Regions from separate parts of the Aliivibrio thorii genome, predicted to be linked through region 2. Evidence: riboswitches for the same ligand, from Rfam matches in the RefSeq annotation. Region 2 holds a riboswitch; the other holds the start of a gene.

Region 1 (16,779 bases), 660 kb from region 2:
TTAATAAAACGCGACATGAGATACTTTGTTTAACTCGAGATGAAAAAACGCTTCAGAAAGATGTCGCAGAAATGCGAGAAAAGATGCGAGATCATTTAGGTGGAAAGAAAGCGGGACGTTTTATGCTTAAACAAGATATTGGTGGTATTACTGATATTGAGTTTTTAGCACAATATTTAGTGTTAAACCACAGTCATCAAGCCCCTAAGTTAACCCGTTGGTCTGATAATGTGCGTATTTTTGAAAGTTTTGCACAGCAAGGAGTAATGGATGAAGAACTATCTCAGTTGTTGATTCATGCTTATTGTGTAATGCGAAATGAAATACATCATCGCAATTTATTAGGCTTTGATGCTGATGTTGATGAAAATAGCTTTAGTCAAGAAAGAGAAACGGTAGTAAGTGCTTGGAATAGCTGGTTTGTTGAGTAAGAATTACTTAACTCTTCGTTTATTATTACTAAGTTGGCGCAGAACTTGCGTAAATGCTACCATTTATAACAGATGACTTTTTTATAAACAGCTTGAACCGATAATGGTGGATAGTTTGCTGTTTATTGCCCGGAGAAAAGAATGAAACCGACACTTCCTAACTATGAACAATCTGGTGTATTGATCATTGGTGATGTAATGCTTGACCGCTATTGGGGTGGCCCAACGACTCGTATTTCACCTGAAGCTCCAGTTCCGGTAGTTAAGGTTAATAATATTGAAGAGCGTCCTGGTGGTGCAGCCAACGTTGCGATGAATATTGCTGCATTAGGTGGAGATGCTCACCTTGTTGGTTTAGTGGGTGATGATGAACCAGCAAAAGCGCTAGAGGCAACATTAGCGTCATTAAAAGTACATTGTGATTTTGTTACTCTTCCTGAGTTTCCAACGATTACTAAATTACGAGTGATGAGCCGTGGCCAACAGCTTATTCGTCTTGATTTTGAAGAGAGCTTTCATGATGTACCCGTTGAACCATTGATCAGCCGTATGCAAGCTACCTTATCAAAAGTAAAAGCCGTTGTATTATCGGATTACGCAAAGGGCGCACTAGAGCACGTACAATTAATGATTCAAGAAGCTCGAAAAGTAAATGTTCCTGTATTCATTGATCCTAAAGGTGCGGATTTTGAGCGTTACCGTGGTGCTACGTTATTAACACCAAACATGCTTGAGTTTGAAACGGTTGTTGGCAAAGTAAAAGATGAAGATGACTTGGTAGTGAAAGGCCAACAAATCATTGAAGAATTTGATTTTGAAGCTTTGCTTGTTACTCGTAGTGAACATGGCATGACATTGCTTCGTCGCGATATGGAACCACTGCACTTACCAACACTTGCTCGTGAAGTATTTGACGTAACTGGGGCCGGTGATACGGTTATCTCTGTATTGGCAGCATCCGTATCAACAGGTAAACCGCTTGATGAAGCGTGTGCATTAGCTAATGCAGCAGCAGGTGTTGTAGTTGGTAAGCTGGGTACATCAACGCTATCAACGATTGAATTAGCTGAAGCGATTCACGGTAGCCAAGACTCTGGTTTTGGTATTATCGGTGAAGAGCAGCTAATCAGTGCGGTGAAACAAGCGCGTGAGCGTGGTGAGAAAATCGTAATGACTAACGGCTGTTTTGACATTCTTCACGCAGGTCATGTTTCTTACCTAAATCACGCAGCTGAGTTGGGTGACCGCCTAATTGTTGCCGTAAATACGAATGAATCAGTACAGCGCTTAAAAGGTCCTGGTCGTCCAATCAATCCAACGGATCGTCGTATGGCGGTATTAGCGGGTTTAGGTGCAGTTGATTGGGTAGTCCCTTTCTCTGAAGATACACCACAGCGCTTAATCTCAGAAGTATTGCCAACCACGCTAGTAAAAGGTGGTGATTATGTGATTGAAGATATCGCGGGTGGTGCAGAAGTTATTGCCGCGGGTGGTGAAGTTAAAGTATTAAATTTTGAAGATGGTTGTTCAACAACCGGCATCATTGAAGCGATTAAAGGTAGTAGAGGTTAATTTTTCTCTACTCGTAAATCGTTAGTTCTTTAAAGTAAAAGCCCCATTATCTATTTGGATAATGGGGCTTTCTTTTTAGAAGGTTTACGATAATTTAACGAAGTATTATTCTAGTTTTTTTGCTTTCTCAATCATTTTTGTGATCGTTGAGCCTTGAACAAGAATAGAGAAAACAACGACAGAGTAAGTCATAACAAGGATTAGCTCTCGTACATCAATATTTTTATCTGGGATAACTAAAATACCAGATGGAATCGCCAAAGCCATTGCCAGAGCTAAGCCTCCACGAAGACCGCCCCACGTTAAAATATTAACTGATAGTGGGTTATAGGTTCTGAAACGCTTAAAACCAATGTATGAAATGAAAACACTTAAATAGCGACTTGCTAGTACCAATGGAATAGATATTGCCATTAAGATCCAATCTTCTTGGTGGAACTGGAACAGCAGCATAGACATACCAATAAGAAGAAATAACACGCCATTTAAAAACTCATCAACTAATTCCCAGAAGTGATCTAAATGATCTTCACTCTCTTTTGAAAAGCCAATATAGCGAGTCCAGTTACCAATCATGATTCCCGATACCACCATCGCTAATGGGCCTGAAACATGAAGGGTTTCAGCAAATGCATAACCAGAGGTTGGAATACCTATCGTTAATAGTAACTCCATTGAGTGGTCATTGGTTGAGCTGATTAAGTAATGGAAAATTAGGCCTAAAACTAAACCATAAATGATGCCACCGATAGCTTCTTGTAAAAAGAGGGTGCTAACACTGCCTACTGTTGGTGTTTCTGAACCAAAAGCAATCGTAAATAGAGTGACAAAAATGACCAAACCAAAACCATCATTGAATAGAGATTCACCTTCAATTTGAGTCGAGATACGCTGTGGTGCATTGAGTTTCTTTACAATAGCGAGAACTGCAATTGGATCGGTTGGCGAGATAAGAGCACCAAATAATAGGCAGTAGATTAAATCGAAATTAATACCAATTAGGTTACATATTCCCCATAGGACAAAGCCTATAAAGAAAGTAGAGAATAGAGTTGCTCCTAAAGCCAATACGGTAATTTCCCACTTTTGGTCTTTGAGGTTTTGTAATTTAATTCCTAAACCACCTGCAAACAATAAGAAACCTAATATTCCTTTTAAGAGAAAATCTTCGAAATTTATGTCTGTTAGCGTTTCAGTCGCAATCTCTCTAAGATTAAACCAACCATTATGACCCGCAACAATGATCACTAGTGATAGCATCATTGAACCTGCAGTGATTGCTATGGTTGTTTGCATTTTCCCTATTTTGCTATTAAAAAATGCGATTAACATAGCAGCTGCTGCAAGAAAACAGAGTGTGTTATATACGGACATTGTTTAACCTCTATATATGTTATTTGTGTAACAAAATGTGATAGAGGTCATTTTCCACTCAAATTGATAAATATCAAACTTTATTTCTAATTTGTGAAAATAAAACCATTTTAGACGTCTAGATTTCTATTAGATGTGTGATAGGATTGTAACAGAAAAGTATTATGGATGAGGCTGTACCGTGGCAGGAAGCAATAAGAAAACTCAAATAGAAAAACAACTTTTAGAACGTATACTTTTGATAGATGGTGGTATGGGTACCATGATCCAAGAGTATAAGTTTGAAGAGCAAGATTATCGTGGAGAGCGCTTTAGTGATTGGCATTGTGATTTAAAAGGTAACAATGACCTTTTAGTGCTTTCTCGTCCTCAAATTATCAGGGATATTCATTCTGCTTATTTAGAAGCGGGTGCTGATATTTTAGAAACGAACACCTTTAACTCGACAACGATCGCAATGGCTGACTATGACATGGAAAGCCTGAGTGAAGAAATGAACTTTGAAGCGGCACGATTAGCAAGAGAAGTCGCAGATGAGTGGACATTAAAAACGCCTCATAAACCGCGTTATGTTGCTGGTGTTTTAGGCCCGACGAACCGAACGTGTTCTATTTCCCCAGATGTGAATGACCCTGGTTATCGAAATGTCTCTTTCGATGAATTAGTCGAAGCCTACTCAGAATCAACTCGTGCCTTAATTAAAGGTGGTTCTGATTTAATTCTTATCGAGACTATCTTTGATACCTTGAATGCAAAAGCCTGTTCTTTTGCTGTCGAATCTGTTTTTGAAAAAATGGGTATAACATTACCTGTAATGATCTCCGGTACGATAACCGATGCATCAGGACGTACCTTATCAGGACAAACAACCGAAGCTTTCTATAACGCATTACGTCATGTTAAACCAATCTCATTTGGTTTGAACTGTGCGTTGGGACCTGATGAGTTACGTGAGTATGTAAGTGAGCTATCTCGTATTTCAGAATGCAGCGTGTCTGCGCACCCTAACGCCGGTTTACCTAACGCCTTTGGTGAATATGACCTATCTCCAGAAGAAATGGCTGAGCACGTAAAAGAGTGGGCAGAAAGTGGTTTCTTAAATTTGATCGGTGGCTGTTGTGGCACGACCCCTGAACATATCCGCCAAATGGCACAAGTGGTTGAAGGTGTTAAGCCTCGTCAATTACCAATCCTTCCAGTTGCTTGTCGCTTATCAGGTCTAGAGCCATTAACGATTGAGAAAGACTCTCTTTTTGTAAACGTTGGTGAAAGAACCAATGTTACTGGCTCGGCTCGCTTTAAACGTTTAATTAAAGAAGAGTTATATGATGAAGCATTGAGTGTTGCTCGTGAGCAAGTAGAAAACGGCGCTCAAATCATCGATATCAACATGGATGAAGGCATGCTTGATGCTGAAGCGTGTATGGTTAAATTCTTAAACCTATGTGCTTCAGAACCTGAGATATCTAAAGTTCCTGTAATGGTCGATTCTTCTAAATGGGAAGTTATCGAAGCTGGACTTAAATGCATTCAAGGCAAGGGTATTGTTAACTCAATATCGCTTAAAGAAGGTAAAGAAAAATTCTTACAACAAGCTAAGCTAATCCGTCGCTATGGTGCTGCTGTGATTGTGATGGCTTTTGATGAAGTCGGCCAAGCGGATACGCGTGAGCGAAAAATAGAAATATGTACTAACGCTTATAACATCTTAGTGGATGAAATTGGTTTTCCACCAGAAGACATTATTTTTGACCCAAACATCTTTGCTGTTGCAACGGGGATCGATGAGCATAACAACTACGCTGTTGATTTTATTGAAGCCGTTGCTGATATAAAAAGAACGCTTCCCTATGCCATGATTTCAGGTGGCGTATCTAACGTATCATTCTCATTCCGAGGTAATAATTACGTACGTGAAGCGATTCACGCCGTGTTCTTATATCACTGTTTTAAGAACGGTATGGATATGGGTATCGTAAATGCAGGCCAATTAGAAATTTACGATAATGTACCTGAAGATTTACGTGAAGCGGTAGAAGATGTCGTACTTAACCGTCGTGATGATTCAACAGAACGCTTACTTGATATGGCAACAGAATATCTAGAACGAGCGGTTGGAAAGGTTGAAGATAAATCGGCTTTAGAATGGAGAACATGGTCAGTAGAAAAACGCCTTGAACATTCTTTAGTGAAGGGAATTACTGACTTCATTGTTGAAGATACAGAAGAAGCACGAGTCAATGCAGCTCGCCCTATTGAAGTGATCGAAGGTCCTTTAATGGACGGCATGAACGTCGTGGGTGATTTATTTGGTGAAGGGAAAATGTTTCTTCCTCAAGTCGTAAAATCAGCACGAGTAATGAAACAAGCCGTAGCGCATTTAGAACCCTTTATTAATGCCACTAAAGATGTTGGTTCAACCAATGGCAAAATCTTATTAGCAACAGTGAAAGGTGATGTTCATGATATCGGCAAGAATATCGTAGGGGTAGTTCTTCAATGTAATAACTATGAAATCATAGATCTTGGCGTGATGGTTTCTTGTGAGAAAATTCTAAAAGTAGCGAAAGAAGAAAATGTCGATATTATCGGACTTTCTGGCCTTATTACGCCATCGCTTGATGAGATGGTCCATGTCGCTAAAGAGATGGAACGTCAAGGATTTGATTTACCACTTTTGATTGGTGGGGCAACGACGTCTAAAGCACATACAGCGGTGAAAATTGAGCAAAACTACTCTCAACCTGTAGTTTATGTTAATAACGCTTCTCGTGCGGTTGGTGTTTGTACCTCGTTACTGTCTGATGAATTGAAACCAGCATTTATTGAGAAGTTGGATTTAGATTACGAGCGTGTGCGTGATCAACATAGCCGTAAAACACCACGAACAAAACCCGTTTCACTAGCAAGAGCACGAGCAAACAAAGTCGATATTGATTGGGTAAACTACACGCCTCCAGTACCTGTAAAGCCGGGTGTACATATTATTGATGATATGGATGTTGCGACGTTACGCGAATATATTGATTGGACTCCTTTCTTTATGACATGGTCTTTAATGGGCAAATACCCTGCAATTTTAGAGCATGAAGAGGTGGGTGAAGAAGCGAAGCGTTTATATAAAGACGCGAACGATCTGTTGGATCGTGTAGAAAAAGAAGGCTTACTAAAAGCGCGAGGAATGTGTGCTCTTTTTCCTGCTAACAGTGTTGATGATGATATTGAAGTGTATACCGATGAATCTCGCACTGAGGTATTGAAAGTGCTACATAATTTACGTCAACAAACAGAAAAGCCAAAAGGGTTTAACTATTGTTTATCTGATTATATTGCACCGAAAAAGAGCGGAAAGGCCGATTGGATTGGTGGCTTTGCTGTGACTGGTGGCATTGGTGAACGAGAGCTTGCAGATGACTATAAAGCCAAAGGTGATGATTATAATGCCATTATGATCCAAGCCGTTGCTGACCGTTTAGCTGAAGCGTTTGCCGAGTATTTGCATAAAGAAGTACGTAAAGATATTTGGGGCTATTCTCCAGATGAAGACCTTTCAAATGATGATCTTATCCGTGAAAAGTATCAAGGTATTCGTCCTGCACCTGGATACCCTGCTTGTCCTGAGCATACAGAAAAAGGGACATTGTGGGAGTTGATGGATGTTGAAGAAGCAATAGGAATGTCGTTGACTTCTAGCTACGCTATGTGGCCGGGAGCCTCTGTTTCTGGTATGTATTTCTCTCATCCTGATTCTCGCTATTTTGCGATAGCTCAGATCCAAAAAGATCAAGCAGAGAGTTATGCTGAGAGAAAAGGCTGGAACATGCTAGAGACTGAAAAATGGTTAGGTCCAAACTTAAACTAGTCTTCTTAAATAAAGCACATTAAAACAAAAAGCCCATTCACCAGTAACGAATGGGCTTTTTTAGATTAGCTTAAAGTGTAGGCTTATTTTTCAAAGAGCTCTTTATGTAGCACTTTTACAGCTTGTTTTGACTCTGACTCATGCAGTAAGAAGCAGAGGTTATGCTGACTTGCACCATAACAAATCATACGTAAATTGAAATCCTCTAAAGTACCGAATACTTGTTTAGCTGAGCCTTTAGAGTGACTCATTTGATTACCAATGAGGGCAACTAAGCATAAATTGTGTTCTATTTCTATTGTGCAGAGTTCTTCAAGTTCTTGCTGTGCTTCTGCTGGCAATTCAGGCGCTTTTCCGTTGGTATTTGTTTGATCCAATGTTAATGCAACACTGACTTCAGAAGTTGTAATTAAATCTACAGATATTTGGTATTTTGCCAAAATTTTAAACACTTCGGCAAGGAAACCGTAAGCATGGAACATGTTTGGACTATGCAACGTCACCATCGTTTGATTACAACGCAAGGTTAGTGCTCTAAATAAAGGCGCACTATTTACCTGTTGTTTAATCCATGTGCCGCCTTTTTCTGGTTCTTTTGATGAACCAACAAATACCGGAATTTGATGGCGAAGTGCTGGCAATAGGGTTGATGGATGCAATATTTTAGCCCCATAATTTGCCATTTCAGAGGCTTCGCTGAAACTGATTTCAGGGATTGGTGAGGCAGCAGAGGCAATGCGTGGATCGGTTGTATAAATACCCGGAACATCGGTCCAAATCTCTAATCCACACGCATTCACTGATTCTGCAATCAAAGCGGCACTGTAATCACTGCCTCCTCGACCTAATGTTGTTGTATTCCCTTGGCTATCTGAGCCAACAAAGCCCTGTGTTACAACGATATGTTTTTGGCATAGAGGTATCAGTTTTTCTCTAGCTAAACGAGTAATTTCTTCAAGTTGAGGTTCACCTTTACCAAACTTGGAATCGGTGCGTAGTACGGTTCGAATATCAAAGCGAACCGCAGAATTTCCACGTTCAATCAATAGTTGAGTAAAAAGGTGGGTAGACATTAACTCACCACACGCGACAAGGTGGTCAGTAAGTTTATCGCTAGGTTGGAAAGTCGCAGCGTCAGCCGCTTTTTCTATATCATCAAGAATTTCAAGAATGGCTTTTTCAGGGTAAATTGGATCGGAAAGTTGGTCTAATACTGAAAAATGTATGGACTTGAGTTCAGAAAGGATTGCTTTTTTTCTTTTGTTATCTTGTGTGCCGTTTGCGAGTTCAACTAAAAGATTAGTGACTCCGGAGCAAGCACTGATAACGACAAGGTGAGTATTTTGGTTCTGTTCTATGACATAAGCGCTGCGGCTCATTGCTTCAAAATTTGCAACACTTGTACCGCCAAATTTAGCAACATTTATAGAGTTCACTTTCCTGTCTCCCGACTACATCCAATGTGGAAATAAATGTGAAGAGTCATAGCAAAAAATAAATAGCTGCTAGAAGCTCTCCACTTAAAATTAAGTGGCAATCGTAAGGATTCAGCCAGTACGATCGATAATCTTTTCCCAATCAAGATTATCTCGGCACTGCTCTCCCTCACTTATTTGTTTGGGAGTTTGGGCTCCACAAATAAAGCTACCTAGGCAGTGCTCCTCTTCTGTGTACGTTTTATATAACAAAACATATGTTAACAATGTGCTTTTTTATGAAACAAATGTCAATCAATAGTAATGACTTTATTTGCATTTCTCCGATTTAAAGTAAATATAAGTGTTTTATGGCTATTTTCTATAGTTAAGTCACTCTAATTACTTCGTCTAATTGAGTTTAATTATTATTGTGTCTATTCTTTAAACACCCTATATTTCAAGGAGTGAATGATGCAAAGTTTTATCCCGCCAAAAAGAACCCTTATGGGACCTGGACCTTCTGATATATCGCCACAAGTATTGCAGGCATTAAGTCGCCCAACGATTGGCCACTTAGATCCTCTATTCATTAAAATGATGGATGAAGTAAAAGAGCTACTTAAGTATGCATTTCAAACAGAAAATGAGTTTACCATTGCGGTTTCTGCACCAGGAAGTGCAGGAATGGAAACTTGTTTTGTTAATCTCGTGGAAGAAGGCGAAAAAGTTTTAGTCTGCCGTAATGGTGTTTTTGGCGAGCGTATGCGTCAGAATGTTGAGCGATGTGGTGGAACTGCGATTGTTATCGATGATAAATGGGGTGAGCCAGTTTCACTAAATAAAGTTGAAGAGGCTTTACTGCAACATGCAGATATTAAGATCGTCGCTTTTGTGCATGCAGAGACATCAACCGGTGTATTAAGTGATGCAGAATCCATTTCAACTCTTGCGCGTCAACATGGCTGCTTAACTATTGTTGATGCAGTAACGTCGTTGGGTGGTGTACCATTATTCGTTGATAAATGGCAATTAGATGCGGTTTATTCTGGCTCTCAAAAATGTTTATCTTGTACTCCTGGTTTATCACCTGTGACGTTTTCTAAGCGAGCGGTCGATAAGATGAAATCAAGAACTAAAGCTGTGCAAAGCTGGTTCTTAGATCAAAGCTTAGTCCTGTCTTATTGGAGTGGTGAAGGAAAACGAAGTTATCACCATACTGCGCCTGTAAATAGTTTGTATGCATTGCACGAATCATTATTGATGCTTAAAAATGAAGGATTAGAAGCCGCGTGGAGTCGACATGCATTTTATCATCAAGAATTAAAAGAAGGATTAGAATCGCTAGGTATTCAGTTTATGGTTGATGAAGCGTATCGTTTACCACAGCTTAATGCCGTTTATATTCCAGAAGATGTTAGCGATGTAGAAGTTAGAAGTCGATTACTGAATGAGTATAATTTAGAAATTGGCGCAGGGCTGGGCGATTTAGCCGGAAAGACTTGGCGTATTGGTTTGATGGGGTATGCAGCTAAAAAAGAAAATGTCGCATTATGTTTAAAAGCATTATCTGACGTTCTTTAGGTTACAAATACAAAAGCCGCTAAAAACGTAGCGGCTTTTTACTGTGTCTTTATTTATGATTTTATTTTTGACGTAACTTTTCGTCGAGTTGTACCAATTCAAATTTGTTATTTGGAAAGAGAAAAATGGCTTCTCTTCTAATATCTTCTGCTCTTTTTTCTTCGCCTAAAGCTTGATAAGCAATGATTAGGTTTTGATAAAAGGCTGGTCTTGGCTTGGTTTTAATCAGTTCTTTTGACCAAGTAATATAAGGCGTGATCAGTTCTGGTTTTTTATTCATTATCCCAATGGATAGTTGAGCAGATAACACATCCCAATTAAATCTGTCTTCCCAAATCACAGGATTAGTTACTTGATTTAAAATATCAGGGTTCATTGGTCGAGTCGTTTCAAATTTAGTTAAAACCCAATTCGTGTGAAGTGTTGAAAGCATATAAAAAGCAGTGACAATTGGCAGTACTAATGAGCTGACTCGTAATGTTATTTTACTGATATCACTAATGCGGTACTTTTTATATTTACAGCTTAGTTGATCTATCCAGAACAGAAGAATGATGAATGTAAACCAGTGCAGCATAGAGTGGTAAAATGGATACTCTAATTGACTATGAATAAAGATCGGAGCAATTAAAGCGAGCAAAGCAAATTGTGTATCTAGTTTGCTTTTTCGTATTTTGAGTAACACTCCTCCCGCGGCAATTAACAAACCTAATATTGCAACGATACCACCTTCTACGCCCCAGTATAATACTTCATTGTGAGGATGATCCATTGAAGGCAACCCAGGTTTATAGCTTGATGAAATTTGGTGTTGTTTTGCTGTATATAGGGTGTAATCAGCCTCGAAATTACCATAACCATAACCGGTAATCGGCTTTTCTAAAAACATGTCTAGAGCTTGTGGAAAGGTATATCGTCTTGGACTTTCTAGATCCGCTTTTTGACTAATTAATGATACTTTAGATAAATTATCTTGAGATAAGTTAAATAAAACAAAGCTACCACTAAAACCAATAATTAAGGCTAATACCCAAGAAAAGAAACGTTGTTTTGTACAATATTTCCACATGTATGGCGTTAATAAAATAAGGCTGAAAACCGTCGCTAGCCAACCTGTACGAGACGCTAATACGACGATCAGTGGTAAGGTAAATAAGATCGTTGCATAAAGTAGAGTGAGTGCAATAACATTTTCACGGTATTTAATTGGTTGTCGAGCAAGGAAGTAAGAGGCGATAGCGAGCCCTGTCGCTAGAAAACTTGCCATTACATTGGGTTGTTGAAAAATACCGTAAGGGCGATTTGCTATAACGTTATAACCGAAGCTGTTCCCTTCCTTTAGAAAAAGGTATTGGATATAGCCAAAAACTGCTTCGATTAACACTGAACCGATAATACACCACAAGAGCCACTGCTTCTGTTTATTTGAAAAGGCGAATTGTTGCAGAGTAATGAAGAAAAGTAACCCAGCCCATAAACCTAAAAACTTTCCTAAAGCTAATTGAGGAGAGGCGTCGTGATAGAACAGAGGAAGGGAAAGTAAGCTAACGGCGAACAATAAAACCAGAGTTAAGGTGGAATATTTAATTAGTCCCTGTTTTGCTGTATGAAATAAGGCAATTGCGATTGCAATACTTGCAGGGATCCAAGAGGCGGCATTGAATGCTAGGTGTAGCCCTGAACCTCCTGGGTTAGGTTGGAAAAAATGAGCACAAACAAAGAAAAGAACACTTAAGCTGAATAGATAGGATTTAGTTAATGGTTTTTTAATCTTTCTAGCTTCTAATAATGTTCCTTGAGTGAGTAGCGTTGCCATGTTTCATTAATTCCTTATTACGAGCATGAGAATAAAAGTAAAGCCAACAAAATGCTGGCTTTATTCTATCTGATCCAAGCAATAAAAGGCTTAATTTTATTACTTTAGCATTGGTTTTAAGAAGCGTGCCGTATGAGAGCCCTCAATTAATGCAACATCTTCTGGTGTTCCCTCTGCGATGATCTCTCCGCCTCCTTGTCCACCTTCTGGGCCCAAGTCGATAATCCAGTCTGCGGTTTTAACAACATCAAGGTTATGTTCGATCACGACAATGGTATTACCTCGCTCACGTAAACGATGCAAGACGTTCAATAGTTGCTGAATATCATGAAAATGCAGACCTGTTGTCGGCTCATCTAGAATATAAAGCGTTTTCCCGGTGTCTCGTTTTGATAGTTCACGAGCTAGTTTAACCCGTTGAGCTTCACCACCAGATAGTGTCGTCGCAGCTTGCCCTAAACGAATATAAGACAGTCCTACATCCATTAAGGTTTGTAGTTTTCTAGCGATAACAGGTACTGGTTCAAAGAAAGAGTGAGCATCTTCAATCGTCATTTGAAGAACTTCATCAATACTCTTGCCTTTGTATTTTACTTCTAGTGTTTCGCGATTATATCGTTTACCAGTACATACATCACATGGCACATAAACATCAGGTAAGAAATGCATTTCTACTTTGATTACACCATCACCTTGGCACGCTTCACAGCGACCGCCGCGAACGTTAAAGCTAAAGCGACCTGGTTTATAACCACGAGAGCGAGATTCGGGCGTACCAGAAAACAGCTCACGAATTGGTGTGAAAATTCCGGTATAAGTCGCAGGGTTTGAGCGAGGTGTTCGGCCTATTGGGCTTTGATCTATGTCGATAACTTTATCAAAATGTTCGATCCCTTTGATCTTCTTATAGGGTGCTGGTTCTGACGTGGTGGCTCCGTTTAATTGGGTATGAGCAATTTTAAAGAACGTATCGTTAATCAGTGTAGATTTACCTGAACCAGAAACCCCTGTTACACAAGTAAAAAGACCGACAGGTAATCTTAATGTCACGTTTTTTAGGTTGTTGCCTGTCGCGCCAATTAACTCAACCTGCTTTTTCGGATCGGCTTTGATGCGCTCTTTAGGCACCGCGATTTCTTTAGCACCACTTAAGTATTGACCTGTTAGCGAATCTGGATTTGAAATAATATCTTGATAGCTACCTTCTGCAACAATATGACCTCCATGAATTCCTGCCCCAGGGCCAATATCAATAATATGATCGGCACTTCTTATCGCATCCTCATCATGTTCAACAACAATAACGGTATTACCAAGATCACGAAGGTGGTTAAGGGTTTTCAATAGGCGTTCATTATCTCGTTGATGAAGACCAATGGAAGGCTCATCAAGAACGTACATAACACCAACTAACCCGGCACCTATTTGACTTGCCAGACGAATACGTTGAGCCTCGCCACCAGAAAGAGTATCAGCACTGCGTGATAAATTAAGATAATTTAAGCCAACATTGATAAGGAAATGCAGCCGTTCATTAATCTCCTTCATTACTTTATCTGCTATTTGAGCTTTTTGTCCTTTTAGTTCCAATGTACTAAAAAAGGCCATTGAATCTTGAATACTCATCTCACAGATTTCAGGTAATGTTGTATCACCAACAAATACGCTACGAGCTTCTAAACGTAAGCGAGTACCGTGACAGCTTGAGCATGATTGAGTTGAAATATACTTTGATAGATCATCACGCACAGAGCTTGATTCTGTTTCTTTGTAGCGACGGTCAAGCGTATTTAATATTCCTTCAAAAGGGTGACGCTTAACGCGTAGATCGCCGCGGTCATTGCTGTATTGGAACTCAACTTCTTCCGTTCCTGAACCATTAAGAATGATATTTTGAAATTTCTTTGATAATGATTTAAATGGCACAAAAAGATCAAATCCATAGTGCTTGGCTAATGAACCTAACATTTGAAAGTAATAATAGTTTTTTTGATCCCAACCTTTAATCGCCCCTTCAGCAATACTGAGCTTATTATCTAAAACAATACGATCAGCATCAAAATACTGTTGAACCCCTAAGCCATCACAAGTACCACAGGCACCTGCTGGGTTGTTGAATGAAAACAGGCGAGGTTCAAGTTCAGACATGCTGTAACCACAATGTGGACACGCAAAATTGGCAGAAAAAATTAGAGGCTCATGATCGGTGTCATCCATATAATCAACAACAGCAATACCACCAGTGAGTTCTAGTGCGGTTTCAAAAGATTCGGCAAGACGTTGTTTTAAATCATCTCGAACTTTAAAGCGATCAACAACCACTTCAATAGTGTGCTTTTTATGAAGTTCTAATGTTGGTGGATCGGAGAGATCACACACTTCACCATCAATACGAGCACGAATAAACCCTTGGGCAGCTAAATTTTCTAAGGTTTTAACATGCTCACCTTTACGCTCTTTCACAATTGGAGCCAATAGCATGAGTTTTGTGCCTTCTGGCAACTCTAACGCTTTATCAACCATTTGACTGATTGTTTGTGCGGTTAGTTCGACATGATGTTCAGGACAGCGAGGTTCACCAATACGAGCATACAAAAGACGTAAATAATCATAAATCTCAGTAATCGTACCAACAGTAGAGCGAGGGTTATGAGATGTTGATTTTTGTTCGATAGAAATAGCAGGAGATAGGCCTTCAATGTGGTCAACATCTGGCTTTTCCATTAATGATAAGAACTGACGAGCGTATGCAGATAAAGACTCTACATAGCGTCGCTGACCTTCTGCATACAAAGTATCAAAGGCCAAAGAGGATTTTCCTGAACCAGATAACCCTGTAATAACGGTTAGCTTATCTCTTGGGATAGTTAAACTAATGTCTTTTAGGTTATGGGTTCTTGCCCCTCTAACTTCAATTTTATCCATGGAAATGTCTCTCTGCTTTAAAGAATAACTAGGATAAGTATTGCACAGAGTATCAAAACAACAAAGAGGTACTGGGTAAAAAAACAGTGGTTTTATTAAATTGGAGATAGTATGGGGGAAATGAAAACGCCTTGATATGTATCACAAGGCGTTTACATACTGGCATGTAGAGGTTTTACTTTTTACCTGTCGTTTGCTTTGCGAGTTCTGAAGATTTTTTATCTTTTAAATAAACATTCTCGTAGCAGTAGTTAGTTGCCTCGATGTAACCTTCAACGCTACCACAGTCAAAACGCTTACCTTTAAATTTATAGGCAAGAACACACCCTGATTGAGCTTGTTTTAGTAGTGCATCCGTGATTTGGATTTCACCACCTTTACCTGGCTCTGTGGTTTCTAGAATTTCAAAAATATCAGGAGTTAAAATGTAGCGACCAATAATCGCAAGGTTGCTTGGTGCTGTACCTGGTTCTGGTTTTTCAACCATGTTGTCTACACGATATAAATCGTCTTTGATCATCTCACCAGCAATTACGCCGTATTTGTGAGTTTCATCGTCTGGCACTTCTTCTACTGCCACAATAGAGCAGCGGAATTGTTTATACAGCGCAACCATTTGAGAAAGAACACCTTGCTCTTCATTTACGCATAAATCATCAGCAAGTACGACTGCAAATGGTTCATCACCGACTAACTCACGGCCAGTAAGAATAGCATGACCTAAACCTTTCATTTCTCGTTGGCGGATATAGGTAAAGTTAGCCGCGTCGATCAGCTCACGCACATCTTCCAGTAACTCTTCTTTATTTGTGCCACTAATTTGATGTTCTAGCTCGTAGTTTTTATCAAAGTGGTCCATTAAAGAGTGCTTACCACGACCTGTTACGACACAAATTCCATCCATACCTGCATTGATAGCTTCTTCTACGCCGTATTCAATCAGAGGTTTGTTAACTACTGGCATCATTTCTTTTGGCATTGATTTCGTTGCTGGTAAAAAACGAGTGCCGTAGCCTGCGGCAGGAAAGAGACATTTTTTGATCATTACAAGGTCCTAGAAAACAAGATTAAAATGAGTAAATAATGCTTACTTGAGCATTACTGTTATGAGTGCAGTTTAGCGATTAAGTAAACTGAAATGAAGCGCTTTAGGTGAAAAGAGAGCTTAGTATCATTATTAATTAAGTAATATTCATTAGTTCTTTAAACCAATCCCAAATTCCGAATGAGAAATTATGAAATATATCGATTCCTAGTGCTGATTTTATTAAATATAAAGTAATAACCGCTAGAGAAAATAAGCTCATTACACCTAGGGATGTTAACAATGTCATGATAAAAAGAGCAAAAGGAGATTCACTTCTTAGCTGTTGTCTAAAATCACGACCTAATAAGAAGACGAAAAAGTAGCGTTTATTGAATATAGAAACGCTTTTTCGTTTGCTCAGCAAAGCTGGCAAACCCGTCTGTTTGTAAGAAAGCAGAGTCACCCCGACTAAGGGGAAGACAATCTGAATGGCAAGGGCGTCACTGGCCAACGGTGGGGTCTGAAGGAAGCCATAGGAAGTTAGATGTACACAACTAACCGTAACCTGTTTCGGCAGCATTGGTGGGTAAGCGTCCGAAATAGCGCGAAGCCCGATACTTAGTCAGACCAATGTTGTGCTTGAGGGTGGGATATCTAACAGGGAGTCAGTGCAATAACTGGGGAAGTCTGGCATCAGATCCAGCTATCAGCTGGAAGCATTATATCAAGAGGTGACTCAAGAATAGTGTTGGTGTGAGGTGGCAGATGAACCC
Region 2 (16,779 bases):
TACAAGATCGAGTGGTTAAGAAATTTGTCGGTTTTGCTCTGTACGACATTGATGACTTTAAGCAAATTAATGATGTGTTTGGTCATGATGTGGGTGATGAAGCGATTAAATATATGGCTAAAATACTGAATAAAAGTGTCAGAGATAGCGATATTGTCTCACGATTCGGTGGGGAGGAGTTTGTTATCTGTATTAATGCAGAATCAAAAGCCAGTATTGAAAGTGTCTGTGAACGTGTCAGAAAGTCAATTCAAGATTCGTCAGGTAAGGTGGTAACTGGTGGTTTTACTGTGTCTGGTGGCGTGACAATTATCGATTCTCATCAAGACTTTTCTTTTGAAAATGTGATTAAAAAAGCAGATGATTTGCTTTATAAAGCAAAAGAAGAAGGAAAGAACCGAGTTTATTTCTCATAAACTCGGTCAACTACACTTAGCTTATTCGTTCTAATTCTTGGTGTAGGCGTTGAACAATAGGTTCTGATTTTTTATGGCTTCGAATATCCATAAAAATATCTTTGGCTTCAGAGTATTCTTGACGAAGATAAACGAGCCATTGTTTTACTCGGTTAGAGTAATATTGACCTTTGTCACCTGCCATTTGTAATTTAGAGTAATGAATTAATAATGCAATCACTTCAGGCCATGGCATGGCGGCATGATTGTGTTTTACTACATTCCCTAAATTAGGAACGTTAAACGCGCCTCTGCATACCATTAATGAATCAATACCTGTAGCGGCAATACAACGCTGACCATCTTCGTAGTTCCAAATTTCACCATTAGCAATAATTGGTATATCTACTTTTTGGCGAGCTTGGTTTATGTAATCCCATTTTATTTCTTCGGCTCTGTAGCCATCGACTTTGGTTCTTGCATGAATTGTTAATTCGTTCGCACCCGCTTGTTTAATTGCATCCGCAATGGCAAAGCATTCTTCCGGTTTTTCCCAGCCTAAACGAATTTTTGCAGTCACTTTTTTATTATTGGGTACTGCATCTCTACACGCTTTGACTACCTGATAAATTAATTCTGGTTCTTTTAATAGCGCAGCCCCGCCTCGGCTTTTATTTACGGCTTTTGCTGGGCAGCCAAAATTTAAATCAATGCCGTCGGATCCAAGATCAATAGCGCGAGCTGCATTTTCAGCCATCCAATTAGGCTCTTGCCCTAATAATTGTAGGCGAATTGGCGTGCCAGATTTGGTTTTACTGTTGTTATGTAGCTCTGGACAGATGCGGTGGAAAACATGAGTGGGTAAGAGTTGGTCAACGATTCGAACAAATTCTGTTACACAGAAATCATAATCATTAATCTCTGTTAATAGCTCACGCATTAAATGATCAAGAACACCCTCCATAGGGCCTAGTATTACTTGCATATCCCACCTCTTTTATTGGAGGTGGGATTGTAGGGGGAAAGGGGAGGGATGTCACTTACTTCCTTTATTATAGCTTTTAGTTATCGTCTCGCCTGTAGAAGGAAAGTAATTTAATTGGTAACCGAGCTGATTTGTATTTGATATATCTGATGTATAGTAATACATACATGCTTGTGGTTTGCCTGCGATAGGTGATCCATACCAATATTCTATATCTGCACTAGTGGTGACAAAATTATCTCCTTTGTATGGAGCAATAGTTAAATCTTGATTTAATAGTGCGTTCCAAAGTTCACCGCAACCTTCACCTGTAATTTTCCCATGATAGGTAGTACCTAATGGAAAGCCTTCATTTGATGGGTAAATAGTATCGTCAGCAAAAATAACGCCAACCGCTGAACTTGCAGAAGGCTCACCTTGTAAGACCCATGCCTCATTGTACAAGTTTACAGCAGCAGTGAAGGCTGAAAATACCCCAGCGGCTCTAGATTTATGTGAATCATCTTGTAAACTTAAAAATTTCGGAGCAGCAGTAACTGCTAAAATCCCCAAAATAATAATAACCGCGATTAACTCAATTAAGGTGAATCCTCGACTTTTTTTCATAACATTTCTCGACAACAAAATAAAAAATATAACGGCATTTAGGTTCTAATAATTATTTACGCTATACTACGCCGAAAACTTAATTTCAGAAGTGAATAAATCATGAAGTATCAATTAATTACGCTTGATGGCGTTGATTTGAACTGCTCTAGCCTTTTTCTTGAAGGCGCAGTGCTTGCCGCAAATATGGCAACGAAGCCATTGGATCCAGAGGCGTGGTTAGGTGACATTATTGGTGCGGATAATGCACTTAAAATGACGAAGCCAATTTCTCAGCAAATAGAGCATCAATATTTACTACTTAAACGTAATGAATATGAAGTGACAAAAGTGGTTAATTTTGATGATCTTGAGCAACTTTCTGATTTCGCTGAAGGGTTTATGACTTTATGGCCTGTGATAGAAGAGCTATGGACTGATCTTCAAGTTGCTGATGGAACAACACGCATGTTATCAGCATTATTAACGACCATGATGCTTGCGGTTGATGAAGAAGAAACGCATCGTCAAATGGCAGAAAACGGAATTGATACGCCGCCAACGCTAGAGCAGATGTTACCTAAAATTGATTTTATGATACAGGAAGTTGCAATGGCTGCGGATGAATACCAAATTGGTTATAAAGGCCAAAAGGTAAACCCATATAAAGATGTGGGTCGTAATGATGCTTGTCCGTGTGAAAGCGGCAAGAAATTTAAGAAGTGTTGTGGGAAATAACACTAAGCTATCTTTTATACCAATCTACATAAGTATTTGATCATTCTTGCTTGTTAAAATCGATTATATCTGCGTTATACCTTTCTATTGCAAAAATTAGGTGTAATTAGACCCACTAGTTACTGTAATTTATGCCTTGCTCTAATCGATTTTTTTACGCAATTATCTGAACAACTACTTATCCAGAATGGTATTAGTGAAAATAGAATAAAAAAGCCATCGATTGATTGATGGCTTTTTTGTTTGCCCAGCAAAGCTGGCAAACCCATCTGCTTGCAAGATAGCAGAGTCACCCCGACTAAGGGGAAGACAATCTGAATGGCAAGGGCGTCACTGGCCAACGGTGGGGTCTGAAGGAAGCCATAGGAAGTTAGATGTACACAACTAACCGTAACCTGTTTCGGCGGGATTGGTGGGTAAGCGTCCAAAATAGCGCGAAGCCCAATACTTAGTCAGACCAATTCTGTGCTTGAGGGTGGCATATCTAACAGGGAGTCAGTGCAATAACTGGGGAAGCCTGGCATCTAAACTTAATTGTCAGTAAGTGGCTTAGATTCAAGAAGAAACTCAAGATCTAATGCCGATGTGAGGTGGCAGATGAACCCGTAGTAGTGAGTAAGGCTAGGCCTGTGAAAGCCAGTGATGGTGTGGAGGACAAAACCAAGCCGACTATCAGTAATATATCTGATAGAGTCAATTTGAGCCAAAAGCACTTATTGATTGCGAAGGGGGGAAGTGATTTATAAATTACCTTAAAGTGACGTAATTTATGATGGGTTCACGAATTACCAAATAAGGTAAAACTACAAGAAAAGCGCTATCAAGCGCGGCCCGTAAAACGAGTTGAGATCGCCAAAGACGATGGCGGTATCAGGTTATTGGGGATCCCCACAGTTCGAGACCGAATTGTTCAACAATGTTTAACGAATATAATGACTCCCATATTTGACCCAAACTTTCATCCATCCAGTTATGGATATCGGGTTGGGCGAAGCTGTCATCAAGCCATCAGCAAAGCTACACTCTTTATACGTAAATATAATAAGCGGCATGTTGTTGATATGGATCTGTCTAAATGCTTTGACATGCTTGACCACGATCTGATAATCAAGTTCGTGCGAAAGCGCATCGTGGATGGCAGTATCTTAGGCTTGATCCGTCAATTTCTAAAAAGTGGAGTCATGGTTGGTGAAAACTGGCAGAATAGTGTAATAGGCAGTCCACAAGGTGGGGTGATTAGTCCACTACTTGCTAATATCTACTTAGATGAATTCGATCAAGAAATGATGAGGCGTAAGCATCGAATAGTGCGATACGCGGATGACATTTTGATATTCTGCACCTCGAAAAAGGGTGCAGAGAATGCATTAAAAGTAGCTAGCCATATTTTAGAAGTAACGCTAAAACTTAAAGTGAATGAGCGGAAAACCCATATAGCACATAGCGATACAGGTATTAAATTCTTGGGAGTGGAAATTTTTACAAATTACACTGCAGTTCAAGAAAAGAAGCTCAAAACATTAAAAGCGAAAGTAAGACAACTCACCAAGCGTAATGGAGGATTGAATTTAGCGAGAGTGCTAAAGCAACTGAATCCAGTGCTCAGAGGGTTTGTAAACTACTTCAAAATAGCCAATATTACGAGCACACTGAAAAGCCTTGCGGCTTGGATAAGGCGGAGATTGCGAGCGGTACAAATGAGTTTGTGGAAGAAGCCGTGCAGATTGCATCGTCGTCTTAAGCAACTAAAGTACAAACCGCCATTTAAGTCCATAAAAATGGACTCATGGCGAAACAGTGCGAGTCCGTTAGCAAGCTATGCGATGCCTAATCAGTGGTTCAAAAATCTAGGCTTGTATTCAATAGACGAAGTTAAAACAGGTGTACTCGCTTCTTTTTATTAAGAAATAGTAAGTTGCAGGAGCCGTATACGAGGTCCGTACGTACGGTTCTGTGAGAGGGATGAGGCAAAAGCCTCACCCTACTCGATGTATTAAATTGAAAGATTTTTAGGCTGATTTCTTACTAAAAAATTGGGCAATAACAAAAATAGTTAAAGCGACCAAATTACCTGCAAAGATAATAACCAACCATTGAGGCATAGTTAGCGTTAAGAAATGCCAAACAATTTTGCTACAATCACCATATGCTTCAAACATCCAAGGGGCCCACTTATTTAGAGGTGCCCATGAAGGGAATTGTACAAATAAATCACAAGTTGCAAAAGGCGATGGGTTCAGTTGAAAATCTACATGTTGCATCGCTAGTTTTAAGCCCCAACCAGCACTTACTCCCCAAGCAATGAACCCACACCAACGAATAATAAGATTATTTGGATTTAATAATCCAATAATTGCAGCGCCTCCAATTCCCATCATAGCGACACGCTCATAAATACACATAACACATGGCGGTAGTTTCATTACATGCTGAAAAGTAAGGGCTGCTGCTTCAAAAAAGGCAATACATAGAAGTAATAAAAGCCAAGATAAGCGAATGCGAGAAAAGTGGTTAAGGGTTTGCATTTTTATTCCTTGTAAAAATAAAGGCTCCGTATATACAGAGCCTTTTTATCAAAAGTGATTATACCTTATTAATGACCACTAGAAACCGCAGAAGTTGCACTTTCTATTGCACCATGTGTAATCCATCCTAAATCGTAGAACATTGCTGTCATCGGCTCAAGGAAGAAAACAATACCAAATAAACCAACAAGGGCTAGTACAATTGTATATGGTAAGGCCATCCACACCATACGCCCGTATGATAATTGAATTAATGGAGCAAGTGCTGATGTTAGCAAGAACAGGAATGCAGCTTGGCCATTTGGTGTTGCCACTGATGGTAAATTGGTACCTGTGTTGATTGCTACCGCTAATAAATCAAATTGGTCACGAGTAATTTGGCCATCTAGTAATGCACTTTTTACTTCGTTGATATAAACGGTACCAACGAATACATTATCGGAAACCATCGATAGTACACCATTAGCAACATAGAATAGAGCAAGTTGAGTGCCTTTATCTTCAACAGCGAGTACTGCATCAATAATAGGTTTAAATAGCTCCTGATCGATAATTACAGCAACAACCGCGAAGAAAACAGCTAATAGAGCGGTAAAAGGTAAGGCTTCTTCAAAAGCTTTCCCCATTGAGTGTTCTTCTATCACTCCAGTGAAAGCCGTCGCTAAGATAATAACAGATAGACCGATAAGACCAACGGCAGCTAAATGAAGCGCAAGAGCGACAATTAACCAAACCGCAATAACGGCTTGAATAATGAGTTTAGCATTATCGATATTAGTACGGTTTTTACGTTCTTCTGATTCATATTCTTCAAGAATATTTCGAACATTAATAGGCAGCTTTGCACCGTAACCGCATATACCTAATTTCTCAACCGCAACACAGGTTAGCATTCCACAAACAAATACAGGTGCTGTAATTGGTAGCATTCGAATGATGAACTCGCCAAACATCCAACCTGCTTGATCTGCAATGATTAGGTTTTGAGGCTCACCGACCATTGTCATTACACCACCAAGGGCAGTACCTACACCTGCATGCATAAGTAAGCTACGTAAAAATGCACGGTAGTTTTCTAAGTCATCACGAGTTAATTCATCAGTTACATTTGAATCACACGTATGATCGTGGCTTGGTGTCCCGCCTTGCCCTGAAGCAACACGGTGATAAATCGCATAAAAGCCAACAGCAACACTGATAACAACAGCAATAACTGTTAAGGCATCAAGGAAAGCTGATAAGAAAGCTGCTGTGAAACAAAATGCAGCAGATAGGGCTGGTTTAGATTTGATGCCAATTAGTATTTTGGTAAAAATAAATAGAAGCAATTGCTTCATAAAGTAGATACCAGCAACCATGAATACAAGAAGTAAAAGCACTTCAATGTTAGCAACAAGTTCATGCTTCACTTGCTCAGCACTTGTCATACCAATGGCAATGGCTTCAATAGCGAGCAAGCCACCAGGTTGTAGAGGATAACATTTTAATGCCATCGCTAAGGTAAAAATGAATTCAATAACTAATAGCCAACCTGCAGTAAACGGGTCGACCAAAAAGAAAACAAAAGGGTTGATAATTAAAAAAGACAGTATTGCAAGTTTGTACCAGTCGGGGGCTTTACCAAGAAAGTTTTTGATAAATGCATTCCCTAGCGAAATAGACATGTGATGCTCTCTACATTGTTACGTTGGTTATATAAAAATAGGGGTAAGTAGGGAGTTGATAATAATCGCCTAACGTATTGTTATTATTAAGGATAAACAACTATTTAGAAAAACAACAAAACTAAATTTTACTATTTTGCCAAATAACTACCTAAACAGACCTAACCCCAGAGTAAAGGACTGAACTTTACTCTTTATTAATCAATAGTCAATATTTGAAAATAGATAAATTGATCAAAATGTGTCTTTGCTCGGTTTTATTGGCAAAACCTATAAAACACATAAAAAAAAAGCGTTATCAGTATTGATTATTCAGGGGAATTAATGCTTAAAAGTGGGAGAAATGTGTATAAATAGAGATTTGAATTAATAAGTGGTTAAGAATTTATTGAACTGGTGGTATGATGAGTAAAGTTATTTTATATAAAAAACGGATTGTAAACTTGTATGGTTATTAAGGCAAAAAGTCCTGCAGCATTTGCTGAAAAATACATTATTGAAAGTATTTGGAATGGTCGTTTTCCACCTGGGTCTATTTTACCTGCAGAGCGTGAGCTTTCAGAGTTAATTGGTGTAACTAGAACGACATTACGTGAAGTTTTGCAACGTTTAGCACGCGATGGTTGGTTAACAATTCAGCATGGTAAGCCAACAAAAGTAAATGATTATATGGAAACATCTGGCCTTCATATTTTAGATACATTGATGACTTTAGTTGATGCAAATAATGCGACTTCTATCGTAGAAGACTTACTAGCGGCGAGAACTAATATTAGTTGTATCTTTATAAGACAAGCATTTAAAACGAATAAAGAAGGCTCTTTACGTACCCTTAATCGTGTAATTGATTCTTGTGAACAACTATTAGCTTCTGAAAACTGGAATGCTTTTATTGATGCCTCTCCTTATGGTGTAAAGATTAAAGCTGAAGTAAAAGAAGATAATGAAAAAGATCCTGCGAAGCGTGAAGAAATTTTAATCGCTAAAACATTTAATTATTATGATTATATGCTTTTTCAAGGCGTAGCATTTAAATCTGGAAATCAAATCTATGGTTTAATTTTTAATGGTCTTAAAAAGCTGTATGCACGGGTAGGCAGTTATTACTTTTCGAACCCTGAGGCTCGTGAACTTGCACTGCAGTTTTATCGTGATTTAAAGCAGATCTGTGAAGAAGAAAGAAAAGATGCTGTCATGCCAAGAATGCGTCAATATGGTATTGAAGGTAATCTTATTTGGAATGAGATGAAATTAAATTTACCAAGTAACTTTAGAGAAGATGATCGTTAATATAATTATCTAAAAATATATTAAAAGGCAGGTTATTAAACCTGCCTTTTTTGTTTGCCCAGCAAAGCTGGCAAACCCGTCTGCTTGCAAGATAGCAGAGTCACCCCGACTAAGGGGAAGACAATCTGAATGGCAAGGGCGTCACTGGCTAACGGTGAGGTCTGAAGGAAGCCATAGGAAGTTAGATGTACACAACTAACCGTAACCTGTTTCGGCGGGATTGGTGGGTAAGCGTCCAAAATAGCGCGAAGCCCAATACTTAGTCAGACCAATTCTGTGCTTGAGGGTGGCATATCTAACAGGGAGTCAGTGCAATAACTGGGGAAGCCTGGCATCTAAACTTAATTGTCAGTAAGTGGCTTAGATTCAAGAAGAAACTCAAGATCTAATGCCGATGTGAGGTGGCAGATGAACCCGTAGTAGTGAGTAAGGCTAGGCCTGTGAAAGCCAGTGATGGTGTGGAGGACAAAACCAAGCCGACTATCAGTAATATATCTGATAGAGTCAATTTGAGCCAAAAGCACTTATTGATTGCGAAGGGGGGAAGTGATTTATAAATTACCTTAAAGTGACGTAATTTATGATGGGTTCACGAATTACCAAATAAGGTAAAGTCTCTATTTTAATGGCTAAGGGTGATACTAAAGCTGTGAATAGAACTGGGCACGGGGAGTAAGTGTTTCTCTTTACTAGAGGCATAGAGGCGGTTAAGCATATTGCGAATAAAAGGGCGTAGCCTTGCTAGAAAACTTAACGCGACAACGAAATAAACCTAACCAACATAAATAAAGTCAGCAGCAGGTGATGTGAGATAATAATTTGAGAGTACACTATAGCCTTTACGGGCGCATGCTATCACTGCAAGCGCTTTACGTGGCATACAAACAAGTGAGAAAGAATGGAGGCGCAGCTGGTATTGACGGGCAGCGTATCGATGATTTCACACAAAATTTGGAAGTAGAGCTCAGAAAACTATTACTTGAACTACAAGAAAAGCGCTATCAAGCGCGGCCCGTAAAACGAGTTGAGATCGCCAAAGACGATGGCGGTATCAGGTTATTGGGGATCCCCACAGTTCGAGACCGAATTGTTCAACAATGTTTAACGAATATAATGACTCCCATATTTGACCCAAACTTTCATCCATCCAGTTATGGATATCGGGTTGGGCGAAGCTGTCATCAAGCCATCAGCAAAGCTACACTCTTTATACGTAAATATAATAAGCGGCATGTTGTTGATATGGATCTGTCTAAATGCTTTGACATGCTTGACCACGATCTGATAATCAAGTTCGTGCGAAAGCGCATCGTGGATGGCAGTATCTTAGGCTTGATCCGTCAATTTCTAAAAAGTGGAGTCATGGTTGGTGAAAACTGGCAGAATAGTGTAATAGGCAGTCCACAAGGTGGGGTGATTAGTCCACTACTTGCTAATATCTACTTAGATGAATTCGATCAAGAAATGATGAGGCGTAAGCATCGAATAGTGCGATACGCGGATGACATTTTGATATTCTGCACCTCGAAAAAGGGTGCAGAGAATGCATTAAAAGTAGCTAGCCATATTTTAGAAGTAACGCTAAAACTTAAAGTGAATGAGCGGAAAACCCATATAGCACATAGCGATACAGGTATTAAATTCTTGGGAGTGGAAATTTTTACAAATTACACTGCAGTTCAAGAAAAGAAGCTCAAAACATTAAAAGCGAAAGTAAGACAACTCACCAAGCGTAATGGAGGATTGAATTTAGCGAGAGTGCTAAAGCAACTGAATCCAGTGCTCAGAGGGTTTGTAAACTACTTCAAAATAGCCAATATTACGAGCACACTGAAAAGCCTTGCGGCTTGGATAAGGCGGAGATTGCGAGCGGTACAAATGAGTTTGTGGAAGAAGCCGTGCAGATTGCATCGTCGTCTTAAGCAACTAAAGTACAAACCGCCATTTAAGTCCATAAAAATGGACTCATGGCGAAACAGTGCGAGTCCGTTAGCAAGCTATGCGATGCCTAATCAGTGGTTCAAAAATCTAGGCTTGTATTCAATAGACGAAGTTAAAACAGGTGTACTCGCTTCTTTTTATTAAGAAATAGTAAATTGCAGGAGCCGTATACGAGGTCCGTACGTACGGTTCTGTGAGAGGGATGAGGCAAAAGCCTCACCCTACTCGATGTTTGCCCAGCAAAGCTGGCAAACCCGTCTGCTTGCAAGATAGCAGAGTCACCCCGACTAAGGGGAAGACAATCTGAATGGCAAGGGCGTCACTGGCTAACGGTGAGGTCTGAAGGAAGCCATAGGAAGTTAGATGTACACAACTAACCGTAACCTGTTTCGGCAGCAATTGGTGGGTAAGTGTCCGAAATAGCGCGAAGCCCAATACTTAGTCAGACCAATGCTGTGTTTGAGGGTGGGATATCTAACAGGGAGTCAGTGCAATAACTGGGGAAGCCTGACATCAGCTCCAGCTATCAGCTGGAAGCATTATATCAAGAGGTGACTCAAGAGTAATGTTGGTGTGAGGTGGCAGATGAACCCGTAGTAGTGAGTAAGGCTAGGCCGATGAAAGCCAGTAATGGTGTGGAGGACAAAACCAAGCCGACTATCAGCAGCATGTCTGATAGAGTCTATTGCTACCAAAAGTGCAATTGATTGCGAAGGGGGGAAGCTTACTTAAAGACTATTATTCATATTAACAACGCTATATGAGTACACAAGCTATTTGGCGAAATAGGACATCTGGATTTGGTTATTTAGGAATAAGTAGACTGATACCAAGAGCCGTACAGAGGAGTAATCATGGTCCCTGAGGTAGATTGCCAACTGGCTAGAACGCCTTAAACCAGTGATGACACTCACCATACAGACAAGAAAATACGAAATAATAGCGCACTTAATTGATAGAGAAACGATGAGAAAATTCTACAGTTTATATGGACGCCTACTTGATTTGAGGGGTTATATAATGCATTTAAACAAGTGAAAAGAGCAAAAGGTGCGGCCGGAATAGACAGGCAGAGCCTGAGTGACTTTGAACAAAGTTTAGTAGAAAACTTAACGGCTCTTCATCAGGAATTAAGCCTTAAAACGTATCAACCTCAACCTGTTAAACGGGGAGAAATACCCAAAGATGGCGGTGGAATTCGTTTATTAGGTGTTCCGGCGGTTCGAGATCGCATTGTACAACAAGCCATCGTTGATGTGCTTGACCCCATTTTGGACCCAAACTTTCATCCGTCAAGCTAGGGATACAGAAAAGGGCGAAGTTGCCACCATGCAATCAATAAAGCATCAATGTTTATCCGACAATATCAACGACAATATGTCGTTGATATGGATTTATCGAAATGCTTCGACATGCTCGATCATGACTTGATAATTGAGAGCATAAAGAGACGAGTAACAGATGGAAGTATCCTAAAACTCATCAGGCAGTTTTTCGAGAGTGGAGTAATGATAAATGGGACATACGAGCCGACGACGATAGGCAGTCCGCAAGGTGGCGTAATTAGCCCCCTTATTGCCAATATCTATCTCGATAGATTCGATCAACAAATGATGAAAAGAGACCATCGCATGGTGCGCTATGCAGATGACATTTTGATTTTATGCCGTTCGAAAAAGGCAGCGGAAAATGCTTATGAGATGGCGGAAAAAATCCTAGAGGGCGAACTCAAGTTGTTGACCAAAAAAGATAAAAGCCACATGCACACAGCGATAAGGGCGTTAAGTTTTTAGGTGTAGAAATAAAGAGTAGATATACTCAAATTCAAGCTAAGAAATTAAAGGCCTTTAAAGATAAAGTTCGAGATTTAACCCGAAGGAATGGTGGTAAGCCACTATTACAGGTAATCAAAGAGCTAAATCCTCTGTTGCGTGGTTTTAGCCAATACTTTCGGATAGCCAATGCCAGTAAGCAGTTTAAAGCATTAGCAGGTTGGATAAGAAGGCGACTTCGTAGTATCCAGTTAAGGCTATGGAAGAAGCCAGAAAGGCTTCATCGATGGTTAAAGCAGCATAACTACAAACCGCCTTTTAAGCACATCAACATGCGAGTATGGAACTCGTCAAAGAGTCCACTAGCGAGCTATGCTATGCCAAATCAGTGGTTTACCGAGTTAGGACTATTTAATCTTGAAACGGTAAGTGTCGGAAAGGTGTTCACATACGAATATAAGTAAGCAGGAGCCGTATACGAGGTCCGTACGTACGGTTCTGTGAGAGGGATGAGGCGGCAACGCCTCACCCTACTCGATACGCCTACAAATAAGTAAATAGGGAAGAACCGTAAACAGTAAGGCTAAAAAACTATGAAAAAGTATCAAGCACTGTATAGTGCATTAGTTAATGTTAAATTGCATCACTGTAAGTTATATAAAGCACTAAAAGGCTGTTGTGAATAAAGTAATAAGTAGATTGATTGTTGGTGCAGCACTTGCCGTTGCTGTCAACGCACATGCTAAAATTTCTCAGTGGTCGATTGGTGCTGCTGCTTATTCTCCTTCATTCTATAAAAATACTTCTTCTAATACGACCATTATTCCTGTGAGCGGCTATGAGGGAGAGCATATCTTTTTACGTGGGCTTAGCGGGGGATATCGCTTATACCCTGTAGGAACCCCACAAAATATTATATTTCGTTTTATGTATGATCCACGTACATTTCAACCTGAAGACTCTGATAATATAGCTATGCAACAGTTAGATGAGCGTAAGAGATCTATTTTAGGCGGCGTTAGTTATTGATTACTCATGTAGTTATTGTTGAATTAACCGGTGGAATTGATGTTGGACGTGCTCATAATGGGATATATGCAGAAGCAGCCTGGCGTTTACCTATTAGAGGAAAAGGGTGGGCGATAACTCCGTCGTTTGGTTATTCATATAATAGTGAAAAGCTGAATAATCATTTATATGGAGTATCTTTGGAGGAATCTCAAAGAACAAATGGTGCAATTAATCCCTAGATCCCAAGAATAACCGACACACTTTGGTATAGATTAGAGAGTCAGTTGCCTATAAGCTTCAAGCTCTCACACAATCAACTAAGGTAATCCCATGGGACACCAATATAAGCAACTGACACTAAGTGAAAGATACCAGATTGAAGCTTGGAATACACACTGTATTTCTGCTCGGGAAATAGGACAAAAATTAAAACGGAGCAATGGTTCCATTTCAAGGGAATTACGACGCTGTCCTGCTGGAAGTTATTCTGCCAAGCAAGCGCATAGACATGCTTTTCAAAAAAGAACACTTTCAATTAAGCATACAAAATGTAACCAAAAGAATAAGAAAATTATTCAAACATACCTGCAACTTGGTTGGAGTCCAGAGCAGATATCTGGACGGATTCGTAAAGAAAAAATAGAAAATACAATATGTTGCAGTACGATTTACAATGTAGTTAAAAGAGAGCATTGGCAAAGAATGCTTGCTCGAAAAGGTAAAAAATACAAACTACGTAAAGGTGTAGAAGCAGGAGCAAGATTAATCCCTAACCGTGTTGATATCTCTCAACGGCCTACAATTGTTGACGATAAATCAGAAGTTGGCCACTGGGAAGGTGATACAGTTTATGGCCAAGATGGGTATTTAGTCACGATGGTAGAGCGAGTATCTAAGCTATTAGTTACCTGTAAAGTACGCAGTAAGTCCAAAAAAGCCGTTACTCGTGGAATAAATCGCATGATGAAGCCCTTTAAAGGGCTTTGCAAAACAATCACATTTGATAATGGCGGAGAGTTTGCGGGTCATGCTAAGATAGCTAAGCATCTGAACTGTGACATTTATTTTGCTAAACCTTACCATTCCTGGCAGCGAGGTTTGAATGAGAATACCAATGGTTTACTAAGACGTTTTTTCCCAAAGGGAATGGCCATTGGAGAACTTGCAGCAAAAGAGATTAAACAGGCAGAGTTTTTGATTAATTCGAGGCCTAGAAAGGCATTAAATTTTCTGAGTCCGAGTGAGTTTTTAAACGGTAAGCGTGTGTCGGTTATTGTTACGATCTAGCATCAATTTGATGCTGACTGGGATGGGCAATTTTTTATTGGTTTATCAACGTATTTTCATGTAACACCAAATATTCGTGCTACAGGTGGTTTTCGCTACGTTAATCTAGAAGGAAATTTAGAGGATAGCCCTATGATAGAACATACGACGAGCTCTACAGGTAACGTTGGTATAGCATACGTATTCTAAAAATATAAATGGTGGTTTTTAATTGATCCATTACAGTCATGTTTATCTATGCTTTCCAAACTAGAGATATAAATTATGAAGGTTGATAGTGTTCAGCCATAAATAAAAAGGGCCGTTCTATTATAGAATGGCCCTTTATATAAAAATTATACGCTATGATTAAACTAAGAAATCTTCTAAAGATTTACCAGCATCAAGTTGAGTTTGAAGAGCTGATGGAGTACGGCCTTGGCCTGTCCATGTTTTCTCAGCGCCCGCATGGTCTAAGAACTTATATTTAGCAGGACGAGGAGCTCGTTTTTGCTTAGTTTTAACTGTTGTAGAAGACATTGTATCTAATAGGTCTTCTGGTGCGATTCCACTTTCAATCATCATTTGACGGAACTCTTCAAGTTTTGCTTGTTTCTCAGCAAGTTGAGAGCGCTCTTCAGCTTCTGACTCTTGACGTTCTGCTACAACTGATTGTAGTTTTTCAAGTGCTTCTTCTAATTGCTCAAGTGTCATTTCACGAGATAGTACGCGTAGGCTACGTAAGTTTAGCAGTGTTTTAATAGTATCAGACATTTTTGATTCCATAATTTATTTTTGATAATACAATTATTATATAACAAGAAAATAATATAACAAATTTTTTAATAAATAAATAAATAAAAACCATCTTAATGATAAGAATATTAAGAGTGGTTCCTTATGATTGTAAAAATTGTAAAAATTGTAATTAAATATTGATAGAGTATCCCATTCTAGTTAGCTGGTAATCTAATGTTAAAATACTCAGATATAGTATTGCAAAATTGTGTTCAGTCCGTACAATGACTTCCACCTAAACGGGTAGAGGCGCATTGTCTAAGAGTAGATTGTTTGAGGGTGATTCCTATGACAACAATCGAAAGGAGTCAATGCCGAAGTTAATGACGTTCATCAAACGTATTAGCTGGGGTTATTTCGAAAAGGAATAACACTGCCATAGTCAATTTTATTTTTTAACTATGGAGCGCTACTGTGGGGAAATGTTTTAATATTCACTTCCTTTATAACGGCATTGCCGTGTCAACAGTAGATCTCCAACCAAACTGGTTGTTGTAGATCATGAACTTAGCTGATTTTTCAAATTCTCCGATATCAATATTGCCCCCATTAGTGGCTTTGGGTTTAGCAATTGTTACACGCCGAGTATTACTTTCTCTTGGTGTAGGTATCGTTTTAGGCGCAATTTTGCTGTCTAATTACTCCATTTCTGGCACTGCATCTTATACCTTTAGTTCTGTTAAAGGTGTTTTCATCGATGATGGTTCTATTAATACTTGGAATATGAGTATTGTTGCCTTCCTAATCTTATTAGGTATGACAACAGCACTGCTGACTCTTTCTGGTGGTACTCGTGCATTCGCAGAATGGGCACAAACAAGAATTAAAAGTAAACGTGGTGCAAAACTACTTGCTGCCTTTCTTGGTGTCTTCATTTTTGTTGATGATTATTTTAATAGCTTAGCTGTTGGTTCAATATCCCGCCCTGTAACTGACCGTTTTTATGTTTCAAGAGCCAAGCTTGCTTATATCCTAGATTCAACGGCTGCTCCAATGTGTGTGTTAATGCCTGCGTCAAGCTGGGGTGCTTACATTATTACTATTATTGGTGGCATTTTAGTTTCCCATGGTGTGACTGAATATTCGGCATTAGGCGCTTATGTACGTTTAATCCCAATGAACTTTTATGCAGTGTTTGCTTTATTAATGGTATTTGCCGTTGTTTGGTTTCAATTGGATGTTGGTCCAATGCGCGATCATGAAAATGAAGCTGCGCGTGGTAATGGATTTGATGATCAAGCGGTTAATGCTGAATCTAAAGATTTAAATGAAGAGCTAAATATTACGGAAAGTGAAACGGGTAAAGTATCAGATTTGATTTTCCCTATTATCGTACTTATCGTAGCGACTATTTTCTTCATGATTTATACTGGTGCTCAAGCATTAATTGGCGACGGTAAAGAATTTAATATTCTTGGTGCATTTGAAAATACAGATGTTGGTGCTTCATTATGTTACGGCGGCCTAATCGGTTTAGCGGCAGCATTACTTACTGTATTCCGTCAAGGTATTGATATTAAAGATATCGCTATGACAATGTGGATCGGTGCTAAGTCTATGTTTGGTGCAATTCTGATCTTATTATTTGCATGGACAATTGGTTCTGTAATTGGTGATATGCAAACGGGCTCCTACTTATCTAGTTTAGCGCAAGGCAGTATTGGTATTCACTGGATCCCTGTTATTTTATTCTTACTGTCTGGCTTAATGGCATTCAGTACAGGTACCTCATGGGGTACATTCGGCATCATGCTTCCAATCGCAGGTGACATGGCTGGAGCAACAGATATTACGCTAATCTTACCAATG

The links. A riboswitch is a leader RNA that binds a small molecule or an ion and turns the genes downstream of it on or off. The one in region 2 is predicted to bind lysine.
Region 1: it holds a riboswitch for lysine, as region 2 does, so the genes downstream of both, lysC (lysine-sensitive aspartokinase 3) here and AC2IP4_RS04760 (Na+/H+ antiporter NhaC family protein) in region 2, are expected to answer to the same signal.

What each region holds. Positions count from the first base shown of each region.
Region 1 covers NZ_CM170654.1:366,023-382,801, forward strand. The annotation lists gene glnE (bifunctional [glutamate--ammonia ligase]-adenylyl-L-tyrosine phosphorylase/[glutamate--ammonia-ligase] adenylyltransferase) at 1-431, shown strand, start outside; gene hldE (bifunctional D-glycero-beta-D-manno-heptose-7-phosphate kinase/D-glycero-beta-D-manno-heptose 1-phosphate adenylyltransferase HldE) at 573-2,003, shown strand; gene AC2IP4_RS01695 (cation:proton antiporter) at 2,109-3,377, opposite strand; gene metH (methionine synthase) at 3,559-7,239, shown strand; gene lysC (lysine-sensitive aspartokinase 3) at 7,323-8,675, opposite strand; lysine riboswitch at 8,741-8,913, opposite strand; gene AC2IP4_RS01710 (pyridoxal-phosphate-dependent aminotransferase family protein) at 9,129-10,238, shown strand; gene AC2IP4_RS01715 (PglL family O-oligosaccharyltransferase) at 10,300-12,054, opposite strand; gene uvrA (excinuclease ABC subunit UvrA) at 12,154-14,979, opposite strand; gene galU (UTP--glucose-1-phosphate uridylyltransferase GalU) at 15,155-16,024, opposite strand.
Region 2 covers NZ_CM170654.1:1,025,505-1,042,283, forward strand. The annotation lists gene AC2IP4_RS04680 (sensor domain-containing diguanylate cyclase) at 1-416, shown strand, start outside; gene dusC (tRNA dihydrouridine(16) synthase DusC) at 433-1,380, opposite strand; gene AC2IP4_RS04690 (type II secretion system protein) at 1,432-1,986, opposite strand; gene AC2IP4_RS04695 (SEC-C metal-binding domain-containing protein) at 2,089-2,703, shown strand; gene ltrA (group II intron reverse transcriptase/maturase) at 3,552-4,607, shown strand; gene dsbB (disulfide bond formation protein DsbB) at 4,713-5,228, opposite strand; gene nhaB (Na(+)/H(+) antiporter NhaB) at 5,297-6,892, opposite strand; gene fadR (fatty acid metabolism transcriptional regulator FadR) at 7,340-8,182, shown strand; gene ltrA (group II intron reverse transcriptase/maturase) at 9,032-10,267, shown strand; gene AC2IP4_RS04725 (hypothetical protein) at 11,158-11,424, shown strand; gene AC2IP4_RS04730 (reverse transcriptase domain-containing protein) at 11,473-11,916, shown strand; gene AC2IP4_RS04735 (group II intron maturase-specific domain-containing protein) at 11,946-12,359, shown strand; partial or broken gene AC2IP4_RS04740 (MipA/OmpV family protein) at 12,586-13,127, shown strand; gene AC2IP4_RS04745 (IS30 family transposase) at 13,237-14,193, shown strand; partial or broken gene AC2IP4_RS04750 (MipA/OmpV family protein) at 14,197-14,382, shown strand; gene AC2IP4_RS04755 (H-NS family histone-like protein) at 14,542-14,946, opposite strand; lysine riboswitch at 15,207-15,390, shown strand; gene AC2IP4_RS04760 (Na+/H+ antiporter NhaC family protein) at 15,472-16,779, shown strand, end outside.